3 regions of the Paenibacillus sp. GYB006 genome follow, and region 2 is predicted to be linked to each of the others. Evidence: predicted binding sites of a transcription regulator. Region 2 holds the regulator's gene; each other region holds the start of a gene.
What was found. The regulator CtsR, encoded in region 2, represses protease genes until heat stress. The targets are predictions, from matches to a motif close to ATGGTCAATAAAGGTCAAACA.

Region 1 (2,273 bases), on a different contig from region 2:
TGAAAAAACAACTTGCTTCCCGCAAAGAAGAAGAAGCAAAAGCAACTCAAGAAAATATCGTAGTTGAAAAAGCGGCTGAAAATGCTGAAGTTGAAATTCCACAAGGAATGATCAACAGCGAAGTTCGCAACATGATGCGTGACTTTGACAACCGTCTTCGTCAACAAGGTATGAACCTTGAAATGTTCATGAGCTTCTCTGGTCAAACAGAAGCAGATCTTCAAAACCAAATGAAAAACGATGCTGAAAAACGCGTTCGTAACAACCTGGTTCTTGAAGCAATCGGTAAACAAGAGAATCTTGAAGTAACAGAAGAAGATGTAAACGAAGAGCTGAACAACATGGCTGCTTCTTTCAAACGCTCTGTTGAAGAGATTCGTCAAATTCTTGAAAGCAATGGTTCTCTCGACAGCTTGAAAGAAGAAGTATTGCTTCGCAAAACAATCGACTTCCTTTTGGCAAACAGCAAAGAGGTAGATGCTCCTGCTGAAGAAGCTAAAGAAGAAGCGGCTGAATAATCACTCACATATGAGCATGTAGTATAAATCCACGACCAAGAATGGATATGGATTTATGCTGAATGTGAATCACGTATATCAGATAAGGCACGTAATGTTTTTTACGTGCCTTATTTTTTCTAAGTAATACCCATTTTATAGCAAATTTTATTATTAGATGGATATTAATTAATATGCGTGATAATTTTTATATCCTTCCATATACTTAATATATAGGTCTTTACTCTATATGCCGGAAGGCGCATTTGCACATACATAAAAAAAATGGTTAAATATGATCAAGCTTTCTTATTATTGGTTCATGTGAGAAAGCGGATCTATATGACATGAAACAGGGAACATGTTAAAATAAGATGGACTGTAATAATGTTTGCAGATTCTTATGTTTTCCCTGACTTGTGCGGTAAAGATTCTATTATGGAAAAGAGGTTTACACATGAGTCTCGTACCTATGGTTGTTGAACAAACGAATCGCGGAGAACGTTCATACGATATTTACTCTAGACTGCTGAAAGATCGGATTATCTTTCTCAGCGGTGCAATAGATGATGATGTGGCGAATCTTGTAATCGCCCAGCTTCTTTTCCTGGCTGCAGAAGATCCGGAAAAAGATATCAGTTTATATATCAATTCACCTGGTGGTTCTGTTACAGCGGGGTTGGGTATATATGATACGATGCAGTTTATCAAGCCAGACGTATCCACGATCTGCGTAGGTATGGCTGCCAGCATGGGTTCGCTGCTATTAACAGCGGGTGCTCCTGGTAAGCGATATGCACTTGAAAACAGTGAAGTTATGATACATCAACCGCTGGGCGGAGTCCAAGGTCAGGCATCCGATATTCAGATTCATGCTGACTGGATCATTAAGACTCGTCAGAAACTGAATCAGATTTACGTGGAGCGTACAGGTCAACCCCTTGATAAAATCGAGCGTGATACGGACCGTGACTATTTCATGAGTGCGGAAGAAGCTTTAGAGTACCGTATCATTGACCAAGTACTCACCAAACCGATCAATTCTTAAAGGGGTGGTTATATGTTTAAATTTAACGATGAGAAAGGACAATTGAAATGTTCTTTCTGCGGTAAATCCCAGGAACAAGTCCGCAAGTTGGTAGCGGGACCAGGGGTGTATATATGTGATGAGTGTATCGAGCTTTGCGCGGAGATCGTGGAAGAAGAGCTCGGTCATGATGAAGAGATCGATCTGAAGGATATTCCGAAACCAAAAGAGATTCGTGATATTCTCGATCAATATGTAATTGGTCAAGATCAAGCGAAGAAATCATTGTCTGTAGCGGTTTATAATCACTACAAACGGATTAATACGCAGAGCAAAGTTGACGACGTGGAAATGTCGAAAAGTAATATTTTGCTTTTAGGACCAACAGGTTCTGGTAAAACTTTACTTGCTCAAACAATGGCTAAAATCCTGAATGTACCGTTTGCAATTGCAGATGCTACGTCTTTGACGGAAGCAGGTTATGTGGGTGAAGACGTTGAGAATATTCTTCTTAAGTTGATCCAAGCAGCGGATTATGATGTAGAAAAAGCAGAACGCGGCATCATTTATATTGATGAAATTGATAAAGTTGCACGTAAATCGGAGAACCCTTCGATTACACGTGACGTTTCTGGTGAAGGTGTGCAGCAAGCTCTCCTCAAAATTTTGGAGGGTACGGTTGCTTCTGTACCGCCGCAAGGTGGACGTAAGCATCCACATCAAGAATTTATCCAGATCGATACAACGAA
Region 2 (2,273 bases):
CCGCTCTCGATTGCTGGTCGGTTGCCAACATAGGAAATGGAAAACTCTGCACGTTCCGTGCCACTCTTACCCGGCTGCTAATGACAATTTCTGAATCAGCTGCGCTACTACGCATCCATTCACTAAGTGGTTTATCGGTAAACCGGATATCTGACATAGTGCATACCTCCTGCTCTTTACCAAACTTTACTCTTCTGCAATTTCTCTTTCCAGTTCACGAATCTGGTCACGTAATTCAGCAGCAGACTCGAATTCCTGTAGATTAATTTGTTCTTGAAGTTCTTTTTTGAGTTCATCCACTCTTCTTCTTAAATGAATCTTTCCTCCTGCTCGTACAGGAACTTTCCCCACATGAGTTGTATTTCCATGTACGCGCTTTAAGAGGGGATCTAAACGATTAGAAAAGTACTTATAACATGAACTGCAACCAAATCGATTGAGCTTGCTGAACTGCTGTATCGTCATCCCGCATTCCTTACACTGAAGTGTTTCGGGAGCAGGCGCACCAGCCGTTTTGTATTTCCCAGATTCAAAATCCATAAGGCCTGAAAGGAGTCCATGGATTGAGAACCCATTAGAGATACCGGATAGATGATCTCCTTTTTCTCGTGCGCAGCTTTCACAAATATGGAATTCCGTCTTCTCGCCATTCACAATCTTCGTAAAATGAAGAGTAGCCGGACGTTCATTGCATTCTTGACAAAGCATACCGCATACCTCCTTTATTCGTTCCTAACGGATAAAAACAAGGGCATTCCTACCTACTTACCGAGGAGCGAAATTAACATTGCCTTTAACATCCGAGCACGGATTTGATCACGATAGGGAAGCTTTATAAATAATACTTCTCTGGACATCGCAGCTTTGATTAAAGCAGCCTCCCGGCTGTTAAGAAATTTAGCTTCTTCCAACTGGTAGATAAGACCTTCTGCAGAAGCCTGATTGATTTCATCCCCAATATGCTGATGGAAATGCCCTCCGAGCACAGAGTGTGCAGGGAGTTCTACTCGCTGTATCCGTATATATCCACCACCACCGCGCTTACTCTCTACAAGGTAACCTTTTTCAAGAGTAAAACGAGTACTAATTACATAATTAATCTGGGATGGCACACAGGAGAATTTATCTGCTAGATCATTTCTCTGAATTTCAATCATTCCATCAGAGCTATCCTGCAAAATATTTTTCAGATATTGTTCGATAATATCAGAAATATTACGCATCCTCATCCCCCACTGTATAAAACCGGTAAGCTAATCAATTGCATTCATTCCAATTCATCAGGAAGAGGCAGCTCCAATAAATTACCCATCTTACTTAGCCTGCGAACCTCTTTGGCTTAAATGAATGCTCTCTTTTATATACAACCACTTAAAATCTCTAATGGAATCTTCTATGCGTCATATATAAATGAGCCTAAATTAACTTACTACATAATAATATTGTATAACCAACAATTTAAATCTGATCTTAGTTGACTTTGACTTTCTTTGACTTTGTATCCATTATAACATACTGTACAGAAATCTCAAGTAAGATCCCCTTCTCATTTTTCACTTATTTCCTTAAATTATTCGCTCTAACAAAAAACTCTTCTGACAGAAGGCAGAAGAGCAGTTCTTATATTTATTAGAAAAAGTCCATTAATAAGGTTTGTGCTTTCGGAATAAGGTTTTCAAGTTCTTTTGCTTTTTGCGGTTTCCCTCTTAACTTCTGTATATGAAACAATTGCTCCGGACGCTTATATCCCAGAAAAAGAGCAGTCCAAACTTGAATATCTGCTATTAAATCTGGTTGAATCTCTTCTTTATCTCCCCTTACCTTTATAACCTTCGCTTGTCCTTGTTCATGAATGGATATTTTCCACAACCCTGCATTCCATGGAGCCGCTGTATCTTCAATCTGTATCGTTAATTCTGATTTATTTCCAGCCTCAAACGTATACTGTTGCAGAAAAGACTCTACATCCACAATTCGTCCCATAAAATACGGAATCGTTTCTTGGGTTACCCGCGGATCGGGAAGCATATACGGTAGATTATCATCAGCTGGAACCATGGTTAACTTCACTTGTTCAATACGAGAATCATGATTCGAGAAGAAAGTCCAAAGTGCTCCCCGTGCTTCTTCATTCAAATAAACAAATTCATTACATACGAGCGTTTTATCTTTTAGTTCATATAATACATAGCCTTCTGGCTCTCCATCATGAGAATAATAGACAGCACTATGTTTCGTGTTATCTAAGACCGAATACTTCCACCATTCCTCAT
Region 3 (2,273 bases), on a different contig from region 2:
ATATGAAAGTGGAAACAGCAAACAGTACTGCTGATAAATCATCGTCAGTTGAAACGGGAGAAATTAAATTGACTACAGAACTTACGGTACACTATCAACTTAACTAGTACTTTACTTGAGAAAAGCAGTTTAGAAGCATGAAAAAAGCCGCAGTCCTCTAGGACTGCGGCTTTTTTCATTTATTTCTATATTAGATCCCTTGCGGTGGAGTTGAAGAAATAACTTTATCAACAAGTCCGTAAGCTTGAGCTTCTTCTGCACTCATGAAGTTATCGCGATCTGTGTCTTTCTCGATACGTTCAATCGGTTGACCTGTACGTTCAGCCAAGATTTTGTTGAGTTTGTCACGCATTTTGAGAATGCGGCGAGCACGAATTTCAATATCTGTCGCTTGACCTTGTGCACCACCCAAAGGTTGGTGAATCATGATCTCGCTGTTTGGAAGCGCAAAACGTTTGCCTTTTGCACCAGCATTGAGCAAGAATGCACCCATAGAAGCTGCCATACCCATGCAAATTGTCGATACATCTGGTTTGATGAATTGCATAGTGTCATATATCGCCATACCCGCAGTAATGGAACCGCCTGGGCTGTTAATGTATAGGTGAATGTCTTTCTCCGGATCTTCCGCAGTGAGGAACAACATTTGAGCGATGATAGAGTTGGCTACTACATCGTTAACGTCGCTTCCCAGAAAAATAATCCGATCTTTCAGTAGTCTGGAATAAATGTCATAAGCGCGTTCACCGCGATTGGTTTGTTCTACGACCATAGGAATGTAACTCACGTGAAAAACCTCCTTAGGAATTTAGGTTTAGAGTTTATATTTAGACGTTTAACAGCATCTATATCTACTGTTTCCGTATTAACCACATCATAAACAAATCAAAACAAAAAGTCAAAGAAAGTCAAACTATTTTGATAAAAAAAGAAACCTATTCGGTTTCATCGGTTAAGTGTATAACAAGCTGTTAGTAATTATATGGCGCGCCCGCGAGGAATCGAACCTCGATCTCAGGCTCCGGAGGCCTACGTCATATCCGTTGGACCACGGGCGCACAAGTGTGACAGCAAAATTTATTATATCTGATTGCCATTAAAAATGCAAGAAAGTTTAGTGGAGGTGTTTGATGTTCTATAAGAATGTGCAGACTACATTAATAGTGCGTTCTAAGCAATATTTTATTTATAAGTAGGCAAAGTGCATAAATAGACGCCCACTTGCGAAATATACTTCTGACCACTTGCATACCAGGGTAGATTTAGGTAAAATAAACGTGGGACTTAAAAAGTTAACCCCGGGACAATTTTAGTCCATATTAGAGGCCGGAATGAAGGAGTTTGCGGAAGTGGAAAGTATGCGAACGATTTTAGAAGTGCAGAAGCAACTTCTACCTGATCTCATGGACGTAATGAAGAAGAGATATACCATTTTGCGCCAAATCATGATTTCGGATGTAATCGGACGAAGAACGCTTGCCCACTCTCTGGATATGACGGAGCGTGTACTCAGATCGGAGACAGACTTGCTTAAATCACAAGGACTGATTGAGATCGAGAGTATGGGCATGAGAATAAGTGAGTCCGGCGAGCAGCTGCTTGCAATGTTAGAACCTATGGCTAATGAATTATTTGGACTGTCGGAGATGGAAGAATTAATCGAGAAAACGTATGGACTCCAAAAGGTTATCGTTGTTCCCGGTGATTCAGAAAACTCTGAATATGCCAAACGTTCACTTGGACGTGCAGGAGCTAGAGCCCTGCTGAGTGTCATGAATGATGGAGATGTTGTTGCAGTTACAGGTGGATCGACTACAGCTTCGGTCGCTGAACACTTAACTCCGTCGTCTGCTATGCGTGGAGTATGGTTTGTACCCGCAAGAGGCGGACTTGGTGAAAGTGTAGAATTTCAAGCGAATACGATCGCGTCGACCATGGCTAAGAAGCTTGGGGCTGAATACAGGTTGCTTCATGTGCCTGATCTGTTAAGTAACCATGCCTACGAATCACTAGTTCAAGACTCTAACATTCAAGAAATTTTGGGTATGATTCGAAAAGCTCGCATTGTAATTCATGGAATCGGCGGAGCAATGGAGATGGCTAAAAGACGTAAGCTTGCACCTCAGACGATCGAAGAGATTAGAGATGAAGGTGCTGTCGCTGAATCCTTTGGTTATTACTTCAATAATAAAGGAAAAGTAGTTCATACTATGCTCACGCTTGGTATGCGTCTTGAGGATATTACTCGGACGGATGTCGTCATCGCCATTGCA

Region 1: a site for CtsR is predicted at 783-803, ahead of clpP (ATP-dependent Clp endopeptidase proteolytic subunit ClpP). Genes of this name have one in related genera too.
Region 3: a site for CtsR is predicted at 895-915, ahead of clpP (ATP-dependent Clp endopeptidase proteolytic subunit ClpP). Genes of this name have one in related genera too.

What each region holds. Positions count from the first base shown of each region.
Region 1 is NZ_JARBDA010000006.1:45,448-47,720, reverse strand. Features, by position in the region: gene tig (trigger factor) at 1-518, shown strand, start outside; gene clpP (ATP-dependent Clp endopeptidase proteolytic subunit ClpP) at 955-1,545, shown strand; gene clpX (ATP-dependent protease ATP-binding subunit ClpX) at 1,558-2,273, shown strand, end outside.
Region 2 is NZ_JARBDA010000016.1:60,128-62,400, forward strand. Features, by position in the region: gene PV403_RS21505 (protein arginine kinase) at 1-157, opposite strand, end outside; gene PV403_RS21510 (UvrB/UvrC motif-containing protein) at 187-708, opposite strand; gene PV403_RS21515 (CtsR family transcriptional regulator) at 762-1,223, opposite strand; gene PV403_RS21520 (GNAT family N-acetyltransferase) at 1,630-2,273, opposite strand, start outside.
Region 3 is NZ_JARBDA010000023.1:25,100-27,372, forward strand. Features, by position in the region: gene PV403_RS23335 (SIMPL domain-containing protein) at 1-107, shown strand, start outside; gene clpP (ATP-dependent Clp endopeptidase proteolytic subunit ClpP) at 191-787, opposite strand; tRNA gene PV403_RS23345 (tRNA-Arg) at 984-1,058, opposite strand; gene PV403_RS23350 (sugar-binding transcriptional regulator) at 1,359-2,273, shown strand, end outside.